DNA from 4 places in the Paenibacillus sp. FSL L8-0638 genome. Region 2 is predicted to be linked to each of the others. Evidence: a T-box and tRNA genes for the amino acid it is inferred to sense, from the RefSeq annotation. Region 2 holds a T-box; the other regions hold tRNA genes.
What was found. A T-box is a leader RNA that pairs with one kind of tRNA and senses whether it is charged. The one in region 2 lies ahead of leuS (leucine--tRNA ligase), so its partner is inferred to be a tRNA-Leu.
Positions count from the first base shown of each region.

Region 1: it has a tRNA-Leu gene. The T-box ahead of leuS (leucine--tRNA ligase) is inferred to sense a tRNA for this amino acid. The anticodon was not compared.
Region 3: it has a tRNA-Leu gene. The T-box ahead of leuS (leucine--tRNA ligase) is inferred to sense a tRNA for this amino acid. The anticodon was not compared.
Region 4: it has a tRNA-Leu gene. The T-box ahead of leuS (leucine--tRNA ligase) is inferred to sense a tRNA for this amino acid. The anticodon was not compared.

Region 1 covers NZ_CP151960.1:1,945,961-1,950,923, forward strand. Annotated here, with positions in the region: gene MKY35_RS08890 (DedA family protein) at 1-64, shown strand, start outside; gene MKY35_RS08895 (xanthine phosphoribosyltransferase) at 149-721, shown strand; gene MKY35_RS08900 (hypothetical protein) at 823-1,167, shown strand; gene MKY35_RS08905 (hypothetical protein) at 1,308-1,529, shown strand; gene MKY35_RS08910 (carboxymuconolactone decarboxylase family protein) at 1,647-1,976, shown strand; gene MKY35_RS08915 (hypothetical protein) at 2,118-2,654, opposite strand; tRNA gene MKY35_RS08920 (tRNA-Leu) at 2,877-2,961, shown strand; gene msrA (peptide-methionine (S)-S-oxide reductase MsrA) at 3,139-3,651, shown strand; gene MKY35_RS08930 (divergent polysaccharide deacetylase family protein) at 3,776-4,711, shown strand; gene MKY35_RS08935 (N-acetylmuramoyl-L-alanine amidase) at 4,686-4,963, opposite strand, start outside.
Region 2 covers NZ_CP151960.1:3,901,775-3,906,737, reverse strand. Annotated here, with positions in the region: gene MKY35_RS17380 (class I SAM-dependent methyltransferase) at 1-631, shown strand, start outside; gene MKY35_RS17375 (tautomerase family protein) at 704-1,093, opposite strand; T-box leader at 1,278-1,535, shown strand; gene leuS (leucine--tRNA ligase) at 1,597-4,035, shown strand; gene comER (late competence protein ComER) at 4,016-4,861, opposite strand.
Region 3 covers NZ_CP151960.1:1,442,225-1,447,187, reverse strand. Annotated here, with positions in the region: gene kdpA (potassium-transporting ATPase subunit KdpA) at 1-1,029, opposite strand, end outside; gene MKY35_RS06530 (hypothetical protein) at 1,441-1,836, opposite strand; cyclic di-AMP (ydaO/yuaA leader) riboswitch at 1,952-2,124, opposite strand; gene MKY35_RS06525 (glutathione peroxidase) at 2,590-3,075, shown strand; tRNA gene MKY35_RS06520 (tRNA-Leu) at 3,220-3,302, opposite strand; gene MKY35_RS06515 (XRE family transcriptional regulator) at 3,645-3,866, shown strand; gene MKY35_RS06510 (helix-turn-helix transcriptional regulator) at 3,990-4,373, opposite strand; gene MKY35_RS06505 (helix-turn-helix transcriptional regulator) at 4,467-4,841, opposite strand.
Region 4 covers NZ_CP151960.1:1,870,286-1,875,248, reverse strand. Annotated here, with positions in the region: gene fabV (enoyl-ACP reductase FabV) at 1-741, opposite strand, end outside; gene MKY35_RS08520 (helix-turn-helix domain-containing protein) at 911-1,267, opposite strand; gene MKY35_RS08515 (NAD(P)H-dependent oxidoreductase) at 1,460-1,990, shown strand; tRNA gene MKY35_RS08510 (tRNA-Leu) at 2,083-2,167, opposite strand; gene MKY35_RS08505 (N-acetyltransferase) at 2,544-2,984, shown strand; gene MKY35_RS08500 (GNAT family N-acetyltransferase) at 2,999-3,517, opposite strand; gene MKY35_RS08495 (hypothetical protein) at 3,588-4,103, opposite strand; gene MKY35_RS08490 (hypothetical protein) at 4,416-4,919, shown strand.

The DNA.
Region 1 (4,963 bases), 2.0 Mb from region 2:
TTTAATTGTTGTGGGAGGAATCACCGTATGGTTCTGGAACAAGCGTAAAAAAAATGTCACATGACCGCATGGAAAGCAGCTATAGCTTGAAAGCGGCGGGTGAAGTATGGTACTTTTACCGCATAGGAATGCCGTGGGAGGTCATGTAATGGAAGTATTAAAGGAACGAATTATAAATGAAGGCGTGATTGCATCAGATCAGGTACTGAAGCTGGATGGTTTGCTTAATCACCAAGTTGATCCAGAATTGACAATGGCAATGGGACGAGAGTTCGCAGCACGTTTCCGGGAAGAGAAGATTACCAGAGTAGTGACCGTGGAGTCCTCAGGTATTGCCATCGGGTTTGCGACAGCTTTGGAATTGGGTGTCCCGTTGGTATTCGCTCGTCGTAAAAAGACCCTACTAGCTGATCCAGACGCGCTGTGTGAACGCGTACCTTCGTTTACTAAAGGTATTGTTACGGATATTATGCTGTCTCGTCAATTTATTCACGAAGATGATCGTGTTCTTTTCATTGATGATATTATCGCTAATGGTGATGCGGCGCGAGGCATGGTTAAAATCATTCAACGCTCCGGAGCTGAGTTGGTTGGATTCGGTGTCGCGGTGGAAAAAAGCTTTCAGGCCGGAGCGAGAACCATCCGTGAGCAGGGTATTCGTGTAGAGTCATTGGTCAAAATTTCGTCGTTAGCGGACGGTAAGATTGAGTTTGCTGAATAGTAACAATTCAAAACTCCTGTTCCTTATTTCTAATAATAACCTTTGCATGAGCTTCAATTTCGCTTATAATATAGTTAAGGTTTTGGAGAGGAGGCAGCAACATGGGGAAAGAACAATTAACCGAACAGTTTTTTCTGGAAAAACTGGCAGCGGCTAAAGTACACTTTGAGCGTGCCTTGGATTGTAAGCATACGGAATTTGACGATTTGTATCCCTATATGATTGAACATCCTCAGTTTTTTTGGTATAAACGCTATGTGGCCTGGTCTGAGTTGTTGACGTTGGTTAACCTATGCGAAGAATTGTCCTTCTCTTGGAAAGAAGAATTTACTGCTCACCAAGTGGAGTATGTAGATCAGCGAGTGTTGTCTGCACAAGTGCTGGACTTCTGGTACGAGAAGAACGATACAAAAGAACATGATCACAGTGTAAATCAGTCGGGATAATTTGTCGCTCTGTTGGCAATCCATATAAGTAGTAAGTGAGAAGAGACCTAAATGATTCATTTAGGTCTCTTTTTAAACTTTTTCATGCATAGAATCATGGTCGCTGTGTTATTAAAAAAGTGTATAAGGAGGGGACAAGGATGATTATGGACGAAGAATTGGATGCTTATCGACTCTCCGGTGAAAAGGTGCGTGTCGTACGCGATGGATTGGAGACCAACGATGTTGTTGGCATTGTACTGGCATGGGATGATGAACAGGTGCTTATTCGCCGCCAGAATCGACGTGTGGTCAAATTGGATCGCAGCTATACATATCAGCCGTTCAGCGAGCCACGTCACAATTCGATAGATCTGGATTAGGAATGGGTTCCAAATGGGTGTTGGATAAAAATAACTGGGTGATTCATTAGGCATACAGAAACTCTAAATCGGACACAGTAATGAAGGAAAATCCAACAGAGAGGACGTGCTGTGTCAATGACGGTTATGGACGAAAAAGTACATGCATATAAGGATCAAATCAGCCATTTGGAAGATCAGTTGCCCGAGGTAGTTCATGCATATCATCGCTTTACCGGAGAGTGCTTTCAAGCCGGCAGCTTAGATGAGAAAACCAAGCAACTGATTGCACTAGGCATTGGCTTATTTGCCAACAATGAAGTATGCACGTTTTATCACGTAGACGAGGCGCGGTCCAAAGGAGCTAGTGATCAGGAAATTATGGAGACCATTGCTGTAGCCGCAGCGGTAGGTGGAGGACATGCTCTAAGTCAAGGGGTTACGCGTGTACAGAAGGCGTTGCAATAAAGCGAATCATTAATAGATATGCTTATGCTTCATCTTAGCGGTTATAGATCGATCTGGATATATGATGGATATGGAAAGGAGCTTCCGAGCACAGTTGGTGTCTGCGGAAGCTTTTTTTTTTGCGTGTTTATTGTGCGGGGATTATGCTCTTCTGCTTGCGGCAACAGCAGCGGGGCGAGACGTTTTACGCTTATAGGCCAAAGAGGATGTAACCAAACTTCGATCAACGATGCGTAGGGGGTTGGAAGTTGAATTGTTTGGTAATTCGGCGCGATGTTTCTCTAGTAAAGGAAGGGCAGCTGTATGGGGCATAGAGGTTGAGAGCCCCAGATATGCTCGCATCCGCTCATACATTTCTTTGCGGAATGCTGGCATTGCCATACTGAACTGCTCTTTATTGCCTTTACTTATATAGGTGGCGTGAACGCCGGAGGGGTTTTGTTGTATGTCCAGAACATGAATGTGATATTTATTAAATTCATGTTTTACTTCAGACAGTAGGATTCCGGTACGATCTACACCTGCGTTAACCATTTCGACATAAAGATCAGGGGTTTTCAGCATACCGCTTTCTTCAAGAATTAGGCTGTCCCGCTCAAATACTTTTTGAATAAAGGTAAGGAGCAGATAACTTTTCACAAGAGACCATTCATGCTGAGTAGTATCCAAAGAGGTCATTACCATTCACCGCCTTAGGAAAATGTGATGATAATTCATAAACAATTGAAGAAAAGGAACGTTTATTCCTGAGAACTTATGTTCTTATTTTAGTTTATTATTCCTTTTTTATCAAGAGGAAATTAACGAATATAAAAGGTTTGACATCTTGATATGTGCATGGTATGATCTATCTTGTCGCTAAGAAAGATTGATCTTTCGAGGATAAACGATAATTTATATGCGGTCGTGGCGGAATTGGCAGACGCGCACGGTTCAGGTCCGTGTGGGCTAACCCCCCGTGGAGGTTCGAGTCCTCTCGACCGCATCCATTAGAAAAGGTCTATAGAATTGCTCTCGTAGCAGTTTTAGAGACCTTTTTCTTATATTTCTGGGGATTTGCTCATAGTTTAAGCTGAACACGTTTCTTGTCTTCACGCAAACTATGGATTTCCAGATATGATAGAAAATTTTATGATGAAGTTATTGAAAGGTTGGATGTAAGATGGAGAAAGCAACTTTTGCAGGTGGGTGCTTCTGGTGTATGGTGACTCCGTTTGAAGAGCAGCCGGGCATTCATGGCATTGTGTCAGGATACACTGGAGGAACGATTCCCAATCCCACCTATGAGCAGGTTAAAACAGGAACTACAGGTCACTACGAGGTGGTGCAGATTACGTTTGAGCCTGAGCTGTTTCCTTATGAAAAGCTGCTCGAATTATATTGGCCACAAACAGACCCTACCGACGGGGAAGGTCAATTTCAGGACCGGGGCACACAGTATAAACCCGCAATTTTTTATCATACAGAGCAGCAACGTGAGCTTGCGCAACAGTCCAAGGAGCAGTTGGCACAAAGTGGACGCTTTGATAAGCCAATTGCAACGGAGATCCTTCCGGCTTCGATTTTTTATCCAGCAGAGGTTTATCATCAGGATTACCACAAGAAAAACGTGAAGCACTATAAGGAAGATCGGGCTCAATCGGGCCGTGATGAATTTATTGATAAGAACTGGTAAGCGGCTTTAACATACGTTTTTACGCACGATAAGGCAGATTAAGGAGTATTCCATGGTCTGCCTTATACATATTTAGACGAGGTTACTCACACAATGAAGGGACAGAGAAGGAGGCTGACCCGCAATGAGTACACGACGGAAGCTGCACATGAGAAATATAATAAAAAAGGCTTTAAAGGAATCTCGCGGTCGGAAAGAGCCAGCTTATGTACCTGTATTCCATTCAAGCTCCAAAATGCGAAGAACCGTAGTACTCTGTATTTCGGTATGCATGTTATTCATGGTCTGTAGTACTGGTGTTGCAGAAGCAATAGACAAACAGGACGAGTCGCAAAGGATGGTTGCTGTCATTATTGACGATCTGGGAAACAATATGAAAGGGACTGAGCGAATTTTAAATTTACCCGTTAAGATTACCGTTGCTGTGATGCCTTTCCTGCCTACTACCAAGCAGGACGCTATGGAAGCGCATAAGCGTGGTCATGACGTCATCGTTCATCTTCCAATGGAGCCAAAACAGGGAAAGCCCGAATGGCTTGGACCCGGAGCAATTAAGGCTAATATGACGGATGATGAAGTACGCGCTAAGGTGACAGCAGCCATTAAGGATGTTCCTTATGCGATAGGGATGAACAACCACATGGGTTCCAAAATTACTTCAGATAAGCGCATTATGTCCATAGTTCTTGATGTTTGTAAGGAGCATGGACTATTTTTTGTCGATAGCCGTACTAACTATTGGTCAGTGGTGCCTGAGCTTGCCGCTAAAAAGGGAATGCCACCGGTACGCAATGATGTTTTTCTGGATGATGTCCATACCCTCTCCCATGTGAATCGGCAACTTACAAAAGTGTTTGAATGGCTGGATGAGCACAACACCTGCGTAACGATTGGGCATGTCGGCGTGTCGGGCATATACACATCCTCCGCTCTTCATTCGTCGGTTCCCAAGCTAAAGGAGCAGGCCAAATTTGTGGGTATTAGCGATTTGGTGCGAGCTGTATGGGGATGGACGGGAGACCCAGCCACCAACACTACCAGGCCGTCAGATGCGCAATAATGCCTTCGGCAATAGCTCCTGCAATGCTTTTTTGACCACGATCCTCAGAAAGCATAGCTCTGTCCTGTTCGTTACTTATAAATCCGGTTTCCACAATGACAGCAGGGTGCTGGATTTTATTCAAAAGATAAAAGGGTTTTCCGTACACTGTTTTTCTATTCATGCAAAATAAGCGGTTTAATGAATGCTGAATCCGTTCAGCTAACAGATAGCTGCTGCCTTCATCCTGATACAGCACAATGGGTCCCCGTT
Region 2 (4,963 bases):
TTCAATTACGATTCCCCTGGTTAACTCTGGGTTCGAAGTGGCTGGAATCGACTTATCCTCTGACATGCTGGCAGTAGCCCGTCGCAAAATGGAAACTACTCCACAGGGACAGCGATTGTTTCGTGAGGGAAGCGTTCGCTGGATACAGCAGGATATGAGAGAATGGATTTTACCCGAGCCTGTGGATTCTGTAATTTCTTTTTGCGATTGTCTGAATTACTTGTTGGAGGAAGAAGATATCATTTCTACTTTTCGCAGAACGCATGCTGGTCTGAAGCCTGGCGGAACCTTTTTGTTCGATGTGCATCATCCCCAGACGTTTTTACGTTATGATGAAGAGCAGCCTTTCGTACTGGACGAACGCTCTATCTCATATATCTGGACATGTGCGTTGGACACTCCCCGTTGTGAAATTGAGCATCATCTTAGTATCTTTGCGAAAGCAGAACATGAAGGACGCGATCTATACCAGCGTTTCGAGGAAATACATGTACAACGTGCCTATGACCCAGACTGGATGAAGGCAGAATTGTCCAAAGCGGGTTTTCGCGATGTGAAGGTATATGCGGATTTTGAATGGGTAGAAGCAGAAGATGACGCGGCGAGACTGTTTTATGTTGCTGTAAAATAGCAAAGATTCATTGAACGAATATGGGAAAAAAAAGACGCTTTTCATGATGACATGAAGGGCGTCTTTTTGCACTTATATATTCACTTTATAGTTCAACTGAAGCTCATCACCCGGTACACCCCGAATGCCCCAGTTCTGTTTGGGTGTTTCAAATATAGTAATCTCAAGATCCTGTGGAGAAATACCCAAAAGATCGTTAATTCTTTGGAATAACAGGCTAATGAGTTGCTTCTTAGCTTCTATCGTTCTGCCTTCAAAGATACTGATTTCAATAATGGTGTACGCCCCAGAGCGACCATCGGCATATATAAAATCTTCCTGATCCATAGGAAAAAAACGATGAAACCTCTTGTCAGGAGGATATTTGAGCGCATCCATCACAGCAGAATGAATCACCTCTGAAAGTTGCTTTTTGATTGGATTTAGAGTCTCTTTTATTCCGTAAATTTTAATCTGTGCCATTTCTCAGCTCACCTTTCTTATCTCAACTCATCTCAATTTGAAGCGATTTAACTCGGAATTATTATAAAACATTCGTATGCATGTGTCATGAACAATTAGTATGGAGAGGGTTCTTAACACCAAAGGTAGTCCTTATTTGACTTTTTTCGCGGTTTTCAATATAATAGTGCCATTATTAACGGTTAAACAATCGCTGATGAGGAATAGTAGCTTTGTCTGGACATGTAGAGAGCCGGCGGGTGGTGCAAGCCGGTTGACAGCACAAAGTGAACTCGCCTCGGAGATATGCGTCCAACGCAGGAACGCCCTATACTGGTGCTTGTATCCTGTTATTAACCCGCATCGGATCACCTCCGTTATCAGGTGCAAAGGGAGTAGAACGCGAAGAACGCTTTCTGCTAACTAGGGTGGTACCACGGGAATATAACCTCTCGTCCCTAGCGCTGACACGCTACGGGATGCAGAGGTTTTTTTGTTGCATACCGTTTGAGGAGGAAAAGACAATGACAGACACACAGCCGAAGCACGGCTATCAACCGCAAAGTATTGAACCAAAATGGCAGAAATATTGGGATGAGAACAAGACGTTCCGCACCGGGGAAGAACCGGGCAAACCGAAGTTTTATGCTTTGGATATGTTTCCGTACCCATCTGGAGCCGGTCTGCATGTAGGCCACCCAGAGGGCTACACAGCTACGGATATTGTTTCACGTTATAAAAGAATGCGCGGCTACAACGTACTGCATCCGATGGGTTGGGACGCCTTCGGTCTGCCTGCGGAGCAGCATGCGCTGGATACAGGGGAGCATCCACGCGAAATTACGGTGAAAAACGTAAATAACTTCCGCCGTCAAATCAAATCGCTCGGCTTCTCCTACGACTGGGATCGTGAAATCAGCACGACGGATCCTGATTATTACAAATGGACACAATGGATCTTCATCCAGCTGTACAAGCGCGGCCTTGCATATGTAGCTGAAGTACCTGTGAACTGGTGCCCAGCGCTGGGAACGGTGCTGGCGAATGAAGAAGTTATTGACGGTAAGAGTGAGCGTGGCGGTCATCCGGTCGTCCGTAAACCAATGCGTCAATGGATGCTGAAAATTACGGAATACGCGGATCGTCTGCTGGATGATCTGGAGGAACTGGATTGGTCTGAGAGTATTAAGGATATGCAACGGAACTGGATCGGTAAGTCTACCGGGGCAGAGGTTCGTTTTCCAATTGAAGGCTATGACGAGCAACTCACAGTATTTACAACTCGCCCAGATACACTGTTCGGCGCAAGCTACTGTGTGCTGGCACCAGAGCAGGAATTGGTGGATATTATCACTACGCCTGAGCAAAAGGATGCTGTACAACAGTACCGTGAACAAGCTGCTCGTAAAAGCGATCTGGAGCGTACGGATCTGGCCAAGGATAAAACAGGCGTATTCACAGGAGCTTATGCAGTGAACCCAGTGAACGGCGAAAAGCTGCCGATCTGGATTGCTGACTATGTACTGGCAGGCTACGGAACTGGAGCGATTATGGCTGTACCTGCTCACGATACGCGTGACTGGGAATTTGCCAAGCAATTCGGATTGAATATCATTGAGGTTGTCCAAGGTGGAGATGTGGCTAATGAGCCATATACTGAGGATGGACCGCACGTGAATTCAGGCCCGCTGAATGGACTTACCAACGAGGAAGCGATTCCGAAGATGATTGAATGGCTGGAAGCCGAGGGCAAAGGACACGGCAAAGTCACTTACCGCCTGCGTGACTGGCTGTTCAGCCGTCAACGCTATTGGGGCGAGCCGATTCCGGTAATTCATCTGGAGGATGGAACGATCAAAACGGTTCCTGAGGACCAACTTCCGCTCGTACTGCCGGAGATGGACAATATTAAGCCTTCAGGTACAGGTGAATCCCCGCTGGCGAACGCAACAGATTGGGTGGAAACCATTGATCCTGAGACAGGTATGAAAGCACGTCGCGAGACGAATACAATGCCGCAATGGGCAGGAAGTTGCTGGTATTACCTGCGCTTTATTGATCCGAAAAATGACAAAGAGCTTGTATCCAAAGAGAAACAACGTGAATGGATGCCTGTTGATTTGTATATTGGCGGAGCTGAACATGCGGTTCTTCACTTGCTGTATGCCCGTTTCTGGCATAAGGTATTGTATGATATCGGCGTAGTGGAAACGAAAGAGCCTTTTTATAAGCTGGTCAACCAGGGTATGATTTTGGGCAACAACAATGAAAAAATGAGTAAATCACGCGGTAATGTCATTAATCCTGATGATATTGTCAATACGTTTGGCGCCGATACGCTGCGTATTTATGAGATGTTTATGGGGCCGCTGGAAGCGACCAAGCCATGGAATGAGAATGGGGTAGAGGGAGCACATCGTTTTCTGTCCCGCGTATGGCGCCTGTTTGTTTCCGAGGATGGTAGCCTGAACGATAAAATTACAAATGACGGCGGTAGCGATGAGTTCAATCGTACTTGGCATAAAACGCTGAAAAAAGTAACCGAAGATCTGGATGCACTGCGCTTCAATACAGCGATCAGCCAGCTGATGATCTTCACCAACGATGCATATAAAGCAGACCTTCTGCCGCGTGCAGCAATGGAAAACTTCGTGCAGATGCTGTCGCCGCTTGCACCCCATCTGGCCGAGGAATTGTGGCAGCTGCTGGGGCACAATGATAGCATTACCTACGCGGCTTGGCCTGCTTATGATGAAGCATGGACGGTGGACGCCGAAGTGGAAATTGTTGTGCAAGTGAATGGTAAAATTGTGCAGCGTGCAACGATTGCCAAGGATCTTGATGCTAAAGCGATGGAAGCATTCGCTGTGGCGTTGGACAATGTTCAGCAGGCACTGGCCGGCAAAACGATCCGCAAGGTAATTGCTGTTCCAGGTAAGCTGGTTAATATTGTTGCCGGTTAATTGGCTTTAAGCCGAAGGAGACATCTATCTTTTGCATGTCCTCTTCATATTTGTTGTGCGTTACCTGTATCAGCTCGGGAAAGACACTATGCAGGCTGATGTCCAACAGTGCGAGAGCTTCGGCGGTAATACCTCCGGGAACCGCTACTCTGGCCTGTAACTCGGCTGGTGTCATCCCGCCTTCCGTGAGCAGCTTTCCAGTGCCGATGATCATTTCACCGGCCAGAGCGCATAGCTCCGTGCGGTCCATACCTGTAGCTTGAACTGCGGCTTGAATCCACTGGTCCATAAAAAAGGCCAAGAAAGCAGGACCACAACTCGAAAAATCCGACGTGATCCGAGTATAAGATTCTTTAACCCGAATCGGCCTGCTGATGTGGGACATAAGCTCTTCCAGAAGGAAGCGGTCCTCCTCTGTAATCCGGCTTCCATGGATGCATAGTGAGGCTCCGCTGCCTACTTGGTGGGTGATACTGGGGATAATTTTGGACACTTTAGCTTTCAGTGCATGCTCTAAAATACGAATCTGCACCGGGCTTGTGATAGATACGACGATTTGCTCTTCTGTAATGACGTTGCGTATTTCATCCGTTACGGCTTTTGATTCCAGCGGCTTCACACAGATAAACAGAACATCGCTTTCCGCTGCCGTTTCACGGTTGCTTTGGACTGCATGCAAACCTGGATAACGACGGGCTAGCTCGGTTACCTTGGAATGCGTTCGATTACTTGCTGATATTTGCTGCGGCTTGAGTGCGTTAGAATGAATAAAAGACTCAATTAGCAGACTTCCCATGCTGCCAGTCCCGATAAATCCAACTTTCATTGTTCAACGTCCTCCTTTCATACTTTGCGGTATAGACGCTGTGCTGTCAGCTGTCATTCTTCTTAGTGTATGCGCCTGGTCTTGGCCGACATGACGAATTTT
Region 3 (4,963 bases), 2.5 Mb from region 2:
TGCCGCTGTCGTGACCGCAGTGAATAAGGCCGATTGTCCGATGCCAAAACGAACCTCTTTCCCTTCCATGCTTCCCTGAGAAGCATCCACACCCAGTGTCTGGATTAACGGATTACCTGTCTTCTCAGACACATACGTAATGGATAGAAAAATAAGAAACAATACCATCATGGAGCTAAAAATAATCCAGCCCTGCTTACGATTACGGGCAAACAATCCAAAGGTATACGGCAACGAAGCCGGCATTACCCACATTGCCAAAATTTCCAGCACGTTCGTCCAAGGACTTGGATTTTCAAAAGGATGCGCAGAGTTAGCTCCCGCATAACCGCCCCCGTTTGTTCCCAAATGCTTGATGGACTCCAGAGAAGCAATGGGTCCCATAGAAATTTGCTGTTGTGTTCCGCTCAGCGTCGTAAGATCCGCCGTAGGCTGTAGCGTCTGTGGTACCTTCAATCCCACCAGCACCAGCGTAAGCACAAAGGCCAGCGGCAGGAAAATCCTTATAATGGCTTTAATAAAATCTTGAAAGAAATTGCCCATCCCTTCACCGCGCCGCGTCAATCCTCTCATAAAAGCCGCAGCAACCGAAAAACCGGAAGCAGCCGAAGTGAACATCATCATCGTGACGAACGCCATCTGTGTCAGATACGTAAGCCCGCTTTCTCCGCTATAATGTTGGAGATTCGTATTCGTCATAAAGCTGATTACCGTATTAAAAGCTAGTGATGCTTCCATATTACTGTTTCCAGTCGGATTACCGGGAAGCATTCCCTGTAAACGCAACAGCAAGTAGCTGATTGCCACAAGCACGGCGTTCGTAGCAATGAAACTCATAACATACGTAGTCCAACGCATGCTCTCTACTTTCTTCAAGCCTACTACCTTATAAATCAGCTTTTCTGTTCTGCCAAAAATCCGATCCGTCCGATTCGGTTCATTCGAGAATACATGATACATATATGTACCCATTGGCTTAACCAAGAGCAGCAATATAACGATCACAATTCCAATTTGAAGCAGCTCCATCCTCTATTCCTCCTTCAAAATGCTCCTGCGTTTGGAACAACAGACCCGATTCAGACCATCTATGAAGTGCACACGTTTGCGAAAACCTGCTACCAATGATGCTTTAATGTTCAGATCTGTTGTTCCCGCCCGCTCTATCCCTACAAGTGACTAGAACTTTTCAGGGTTCAGGAGTGCGTAGATTAAATACATAAACACAATAGCCGTAAGCCCGAGTATAACGATCATCCTCTTCGTCCTCCTTTAGAGGTCTGCGCATCACACCAGCGTACAAACAGCAGTATCACTCCATAACTCACAGCCATGACGAGCAGCATGTATATATCCATCATGTTTATACCCTCCGTATCGATCCTCAGATCGCCATTCTTATTCCATCATAAAATCATAAAACAACTATGTCATAAGTGCTTATCCGTTCAGCAGAAAACCCACCTCTCCGTTCAATGTGTAGATCACATGGTCCGCTCCCAATCCCCGATAAATTCCTTGTGGATTACAGCCGTGTGTAATAACATAGATCGATTCCGATGTTAGTGGTCGACATATTTGCAGGAAACGGCAAGTCAGATTCAAGCTGTTCTCGAACAAATACACACTACCAATTTCTTTTTTTGGAAAATTCCATTTTCCCGCTTGCATGGTATTGATGCGGACAATGTGCTCCACACCCATTTTTTTGAGCTGTCGTTCCTCCTGGGCGCTATTCGTGAGAACTGCAAACGCCAATTTTTTGAAAATAAGCAATTTCACAAAACTTCTGCCCGCTTCATTCGGTGCAGTGACAATAATTAACCGACCTTCCATCAGTAGCTCCTCTCCCGGTATAAAAAGACAACAAAAAGAAGCCGAAGGAAAAAGGCTTTCCTCCGGCTTCTGACATATCCATGATAAAATAAACCATGGCTGCACACGGCGGTTTGTTGCCTCTCCCTGTACGCTTACGAGGTTAGCTGTCGGATTCGGACGTGAGAGTCGCCCTATTTCTGGCACTTGACCGGAAAATTCACCCCATGAGACACACGGCTTCCGAAGCCGTACAGTCTCGATTGGTTCCCCCGCTTTTGCAACTGCAAAATTCAGCGCTATAGACATTTCGTTGTTGCTTCATTCAAATTAATTTGAAATTACGTCTTGAATCATACACCCGCGCATGGAAGACTGTAAAGCTCAACTGCAGGGTTATAAATCGGGCTTTAGAGCATAGAAGATTAATAATAACGCTTACAATGCAACTATGCTTCTCACAGCTCCTTTAATCTCTGTTTTTCATCCCTTTTTGAAAATGACAAGCATGTCAATATTGGCGTAGGGTAAAGCGTTATTGGCCTTTTTTGTAAAAAGAGAAGAAAATACGCTATATGTACCAGCTAAACACCGATTGAACCCGCTTTTATAAGAAGAAACACCTTAATTCGCTCCATTTGCGGTGCGATTTACTGTTTTGAGCAAAATACGATTTTACAGCGCCTGAAGGCTTTATGCAGCTTTTCCAGGCTTGCAACCCTTCTTTAAATTGTCTAAAATTTAATTGCTGAATATTGAATGAGGAGAGATGCTATGACCGTTTATGAATATGATGCGCAAACCCTGCAAGGGAAACAAATTCCGTTATCCACATTTGAAGGGAACGTTCTGCTTATCGTTAACACTGCCAGCAAATGTGGATTAACCCCCCAATACAAAGCGCTACAAGAGCTATATGACCAGTATCATGAACAGGGGCTCGAAATTTTGGGATTTCCCAGTAACCAGTTTGCCAAACAAGAGCCAGGTTCCAGTGAGGAGATTTCCGAGTTTTGCCAGATCAATTATGGTGTCACCTTTCCGATGTTCGCCAAGACAGATGTCAATGGCGATCAAGCACACCCCTTATTTCGCTACCTGACCCAAACAGCTCCGGGGGTATTAGGGTCCAAAGCGATCAAATGGAATTTTACTAAATTCTTAATTACAAGAGAAGGTAACGTATTTAAGCGCTATGCACCGCAAACCACTCCAGATAAGCTGGCGGGAGATATAGAGAAGCTTTTGCAGCAAAACTGACATTCTTCATTATCACAGTTAATAAACGACCTGTTGCAACCGTGGCTTCCGTGACTAAAGAATATAACGAGAAATGCTTAACAAAAAAAGCATCCCTTCACGTAAATCGTGTCAGGATGCTTTTTAACTGGGTCTTGCATATAATGCGGTCGAGAGGACTCGAACCTCCACGGGCGTACGCCCACTACCCCCTCAAGATAGCGTGTCTGCCATTCCACCACGACCGCAAATTATAATGTATTGAGGCAACAGATTTATTATACTCTCTCATCAACTATTTGTAAACAAAAATATAATAATTATTTTAACTTACATATATGAGCGATAATAATACCGTCCTGCATAAAGATAACCGCTTGCTGAACTATGCATTAATGTTGCCCCCTTACGGATTATCAGAACCACCTAGCACTTAACTAAGTAATTAATTTGACGAAATAACGTATTTACGATTGTAAAAACACGTATAAAAGTGTATCATAGTTTCAGATGGTTAATTCTAACATGTTTACTGATGATTATTATAACACACCAATTATTCCGTAAGAATCCGTAAGGGGCGATTTCTTTTGAACAACAAAATGCCTGTCACCTCCTTCGGGTGGGCCATCAAACAACAGCTTGTCGAACTTCGACTGGATCAGAAAACATTTTGTGAGACACACAATATTCCGCCTTCACGCTTGTCCAATCTGATTCACGGCACCCGCAAAGCACAAAGGTACAGAAAACAAGTTGCTGCAATTCTGAACATCGACGATAACGATTATAAGGAGGCATCGCCACTCTAAATCCAACAAGCATTCCAGTTACATACAGGTCATTCCATATCACCAAGAAACCAAATAAACCCGTAAAGCGAACCCCTCCAGTTCGTTTACGGGTTTTCACCCAGACGATCTTTAGCCAAAAAATCATTCCGGCTTTGTTTTATCCTTCTCAATTTTTTGCTTACGATATTTCGCAAATTCAACATATTCTAAAATAAAATTTTGTTCTTCCGTCTCAAGATCTTCTGCCTGGCAATTCAGTGGCCCCATCACTCCAAAAAAATAAGCAGCCTTCTGCTCCTGAAGTACGCCTTCTCCTGGCTTAATCCCTTTCATTAACCAATCGAGCGATACATTAAAAAAGTCCGAAATCTGAATTAAATGGGTGGTACCCGGCGTTGTTTTACCCCTTCTCCAATCACCGAGATTCCCTGAACTGATTTTAAGTTTTTCACAAAATGCCTTCTTGGTCATTCCCCGATCTTTAATCAAAGCTTCAATGCGCTGATAAATAGTTTGATCTCCCAAAATGTTTCCCCTCCGAAACAGTAACTTTTTCTGAAATAATTTTCATTTTTCAGCCTTACTCATTAGTAATCCCCATCAAATCCTAAGCAACCATTACCCCATAGTAGAATTGCGCTGGTTTTTCTCTTTACGAAAGCGGGTAAATTCAATATACTCAAGTATAAAATTTCTTTCCGCCTCATTAAGCGGTTCCCCCTGGCAATTCAGTTGCCCTGAAGCGTCAAAAAAATAAGGGTCTTGCGACTCCTTTAGCACCTCACCCTGTACATCTCGACCCAGCATAATCCAATCCAGACTGGCATCAAAAAAAGAAGCGATTTCAATGAGTTTATTCGTGCCTGGCGTCGTTTTTCCTCTTTTCCAATCCCCGAAGTTCCCTGTACTAATGCCTAACTGCTGGCAGAACGCCTTTTTCGTCATTCCCCGTTCCTTGATGAGTTCCTCGATGCGATGGTAAATAGATTGCATAGAAGTTCCTTCCTCCCTAGCAGGCTCTCAAATAACGATATCATGTTCTCTGTTCCCATTTCAAAGATCACGTATGCTAAAATTACCGAATTATGTATGTTGGTTCCCATTATACCACAACA
Region 4 (4,963 bases), 2.0 Mb from region 2:
TTCCAAATCATTTTTAGCTTGGCCAATGGTTCCTTTACGATAGATAGCCTCCGTAATTTCGGGACCAATATACGAGTAAGCCAGTGTGGTTACCCCTTCAGCCAGCAGATCAGCTTCTTCCAACGCTTTTAGCCACAAGGACCAATCTTCGCCACCCATTACCGTGATGGTGTTCTCAATTTCCTCCTGCGTAGCCGGTTCCAGCGTAATTTCTGATACGACACCTGTATTCGTATTCACTGTTTTATTAGAAAAAGACTGTCCGATAGGCTTGAGAACGGAATTAAAAGTTTCACCCGTATCGGGATGTGTCCGTCGCGGTGAAGCGACACTATACACAATCAGGTCTACCTTGCCCAGCTTTTCCTTTACCAGCTTCAATGTCTCCTGCTTAATTTCATGAGAAAAAGCATCTCCATTAATGCTTTCTGCTATGTAGCCAGCTGCTCTGGCCGCTCTTTCAAAGGCTACTGTATTATACCAGCCTGCTGAAGCCGTGCGCCCCTCTGATGCGGGACGTTCATAGGATACCCCTACGGTATCCGCTCCCAGCCCAAAGCTCGCAGCAATACGAGAAGCCAGCCCATATCCAGTAGATGCTCCGATCACAAGTACCTTTTTAGCTCCTTGTATTGATGTACTGTCTTTGATGTAGTTGATCTGACGATTAACATGAGCCGCACATCCTGCAGGATGTGCAGTCGTACATATGAAACCACGAATTTTCGGTTTAATAATCATTGTAAATGGTCCCCCTACTTTGGCATTCATTTAATATGGATGGAATGGTTGTCCAGTCATTACTATATAGCAAATCAGCTTGCGGCTCAACATATAACATAGCACTTGAAGGCAGCCGAAGAAAACCGCCGCAAACATCGTAGTCTATAACGCTTTTTTACTCCACTATTCATTTTGAATCATATTCTAACAACATCACATCTTCTCCTTGCTGTTGTCTTATTTTGATATTAGCTCTTCCCCAAGAACACATTAAGTCAATAATTTCATTTGCTGTAATTCCATATTCCGTTATATAATACTCCACTTTTGGAGGCATTTGATTATACACATGTCTACCTATGATACCATCCTTTTCAAGTTCACGAAGTTGCTGTATAAGAACCTTTTGAGAAATGCCCGGAATACTACGCTGTAATTCACTCGTCCTTTTTTTACCAGACATTAATAAACATATGATTAATGATTTCCATTTACCTCCGATGATCTCAAGTGTTGCTTCTATGCCTAAATTATATTGTTTCATAGTACCACCTTTTCAACGCTAAAAATAACAAAGTTTATCTAATCTATAATTGCATATCATCACTCTAAGTCCAATGCACACTTTCAAGTAACTATCTTACTTTATTGTGTGTATTTACTTTTTTTAAAGCATACAGAATAATAATAGAGCATCTACAAAGGCAAATATGTTACGTAAGAAAGGTGATTTATGATGAAGACTCTCGTGATTTTAGCACATCCGAATATTGAAGATTCCAGAGTAAATCAAAGATGGAAACAAGAATTACTTCAGTATACCAATAAAATTACAATTCATGAGATTTATAAAGAGTATCCAAACTGGAGCATTGATGTTTTGAGAGAGCAAAAGTTACTTGAAACACATAGTAATATCATATTTCAATTCCCTTTATATTGGTATAGTTACCCACCTTTATTAAAAAAGTGGTTTGATGATGTTTTTACTCACGGATGGGCTTATGGTTCACAAGGTGATAAGTTAAAAGGAAAGAAGCTAGGGATAGCCATGTCCATCGGCGATAAAAAAGAAAATTACTTACCTACTGGTTCCGTTTCTTTCACTGTTGATGAAGTTATAGCACCTTTTAAAGCAAGCGCAGTACATGTTGGCGCCATAACATTACCCTATTTCGCTGTCTTTGGAGCCTCGTTTCAAGCAAGCGACGAAGACATTAATCAGAGTGCAAAGGATTATATCAAATATATATTTCAGTATAAATAAAATAGTTATAATAGTACACGCATCTTAACCATATAAAAACAGGCTCTTGGTGGCATCCAGCCAATCCAAGAACCTGTAAATGTTAGGCATGATGCGGTCGAGAGGACTCGAACCTCCACGGGGGGTTAGCCCACACGGACCTGAACCGTGCGCGTCTGCCAATTCCGCCACGACCGCATATTATGTATTCACACCGATGTTTTTCAATCACGGTAATTTAGATTATATCTTCCATAGAACATAAAATCAAGCTATTTTTATCTTATATTTTCTATGAATCATTCCCGTAAATATAAGAAAATCACTGGATATCACAAACCAGATATGGTAAAATGGGTTCATCAGGAAAGGAGGTGCGTCAACATCAATAATCACATGTTGAACGTATCCCTTACCCGGTCCGTTATTCTCTAATTTACAGAGTTAACGGAGGCGCGGGATACGGATCAAAGCTTTAATTAAGCGCCACGGGTAAAAAGACCGTCCTCGGACGGTCTTTTTTATTTCAACATCATCTATAAGATTACATACTGTACTGTGAAGAGGTGACACGATGTCGATTAGACCCGCAAATGTGGAAGAGCTCAACAAGTTGGCAGCCATCTGGCTAGATGCTTCCATAGAAGCCCATCATTTTATTGCTCCGCAGTATTGGACATCCCAAGTTACCGAGATGGAAAACAGGTACCTTCCTCTCGCTCAAAACTACGTTATCATACAAGATGATCATAGCATTGGCGGCTTCGTTTCCATGTTGGATGGATACTTGGCGGCTCTGTTTATACGTGTTGATTCTCAAAGAAAGGGCTATGGCAAGCTACTATTAGATTGGGTGAAGAAGCAGCATGACGAAATTCAATTAAAGGTGTATCAGTCAAACACGAAAGCATTTAACTTTTATACTAAAAATGGATTTACCGTTCAAGCAGAATCTGTGGATGCCGAAACTGACGAGAAAGAATTTGTAATGGTATGGACAAAACATGAACGATAATGAAGTACCTTTAGCTATATAGTCTTCTTATTTAACCCATAGACCTCGGTATATAAAATCTCTTTACACGGAGCAAAATCCTGTTCAGCCAACGCACCTGGATAGCTCATAATTTGAAGCCGCAGATCAGCCTGTCCTTTTCTTAAAGGGGGCTGTACATAGTCAAAATGGTTCAGATGAAACCCCAAACGTTCATAAAAACCAATTCTTCTCTGAGTCCATTCATCCACTGGTGGCTCAACTTCCAGCACTACCGGTTTACCGGACTGTAAAATAAACTTGCTCATAAGCTCTTTACCTAACCCGCCACCCCGTATAGCCGAATCTACGGCAATATGCTCTACAAACCGAAAATCTGTAAACTCCCAGCCCGCCAAAAAAGCTATTGTTTGCCCTTGTTCGTCTTTTTTGGTAAGTAAACGATAACACGGATGATGAAGAAGAGCCCTCTGTGACTCGAATGTCCTGCATTCCGTTTCAGGAAAAGAAGCCTCCATAATCGCATATACTTGAGAGAATTCAAGTTCATTCATTTATACTTTCAACTCCTCTAACGTTAACTTGTTGGTCTACTAATGTTATTTACATTACGGCCCTAACCCTTTAGACCTTGTTTAATTCCATAAGCGTCAGCAATATGTGTTCCAACAGCTCTGGAATGTCTTCCATCTGATCTTCGTTAATTTGTCTGGAAAATCGGAGTTCAATCCTGTTTTGGTATGTAGATGTCTTCTCTCCGTAAATCTGACTTAACATCTGTACTGGGCGAAGATCGGGCTTCCAAATTTCAGTCAGTATACTTTCAATTTGGCTGCATTGTGTGTCAATCTCTCGAATCTTCATATGAAAATACAACAACAAGCTACACCCCGGAGTTTGATCTTCTATTTCCAGAATTTCTGCAGCCAGGTTGTTTAAATCCATCTTTAGTCGAAGCTCTGCCGTCACACCCGGCTGTTCTCTCAGACTGAATTGGACAGCAAATTCACGTGACATCACGGACATTTCCAATCTGTCGATCCGCTGAGTAATGTCAATACGTGAATCCAAATTATCCAGATCATAAACTGCATTTTCCATGGCTACTTTTAAATTATCAAAAACGGTTGGGTCGAACATGTGTAATTCACCTCTGCCTATCGCTACAATTTATTTCCCAAATCATGTCCAAATTTGTTCCTAATCCAATGAGTATACCATATATATTTTCCTCCAAGAAATGTGACCTTTAAACGGAACTCCTGGGACAAACTTGTGAACATGCAAAATGCAATTCTGTAACAAAATATTCTATTATATTTATTTTATTGATAAATATTCCTTTTTATTATTCCAATTTGCTGGTGATTGATATACAATTAACTCAGAAATAATTACTAATATATTCATATAATTGAATATAAATCCCAAAAAAAGAGAGGACTCTTATTCATGAAAAAAATGTTGTTGGCTTCATTAGGTTTTGCACTTATGCTAAGTACTTCTGCTGGTGTCGCATTAGCGGAAGAAGCAAATTCCGTACCAGCCGCCAAGGAATCAACTCTTGCCTCTTCACTTACAGGTAATGAACAGGAGCCAAATGATGATTTTGACCAAGCTAACGAATTTTTAATAGGTGATGCTTTCATTGGAACCCTCGGTAAAGAGGGGGTGCCCGGAGTCTGGGAAGCCTACGATGTATATAGATTTAAGGCTTTTGAATCACAAGAAGTTCATTTTACAATTCAGGGAGACATATATCCTGATTCCTGGTTGCAACTGACTATTTACGATAGTAATGGTCAAAGAATTAAACGTTCAAGAAACGGCCAATACTTTTTAAATACAGATGTTGAAAAAGGTAAGTGGTACTACCTAGCCGTCGATGCGCCAGGACTTCAACCTTACACAGGAAAAACATTCTTTTATAAAGTCTCTTCTGAAGTTGTAGAGTAAACTATTTAAAATCATGTACCTTATCAAGTAGTTAAATCATTATT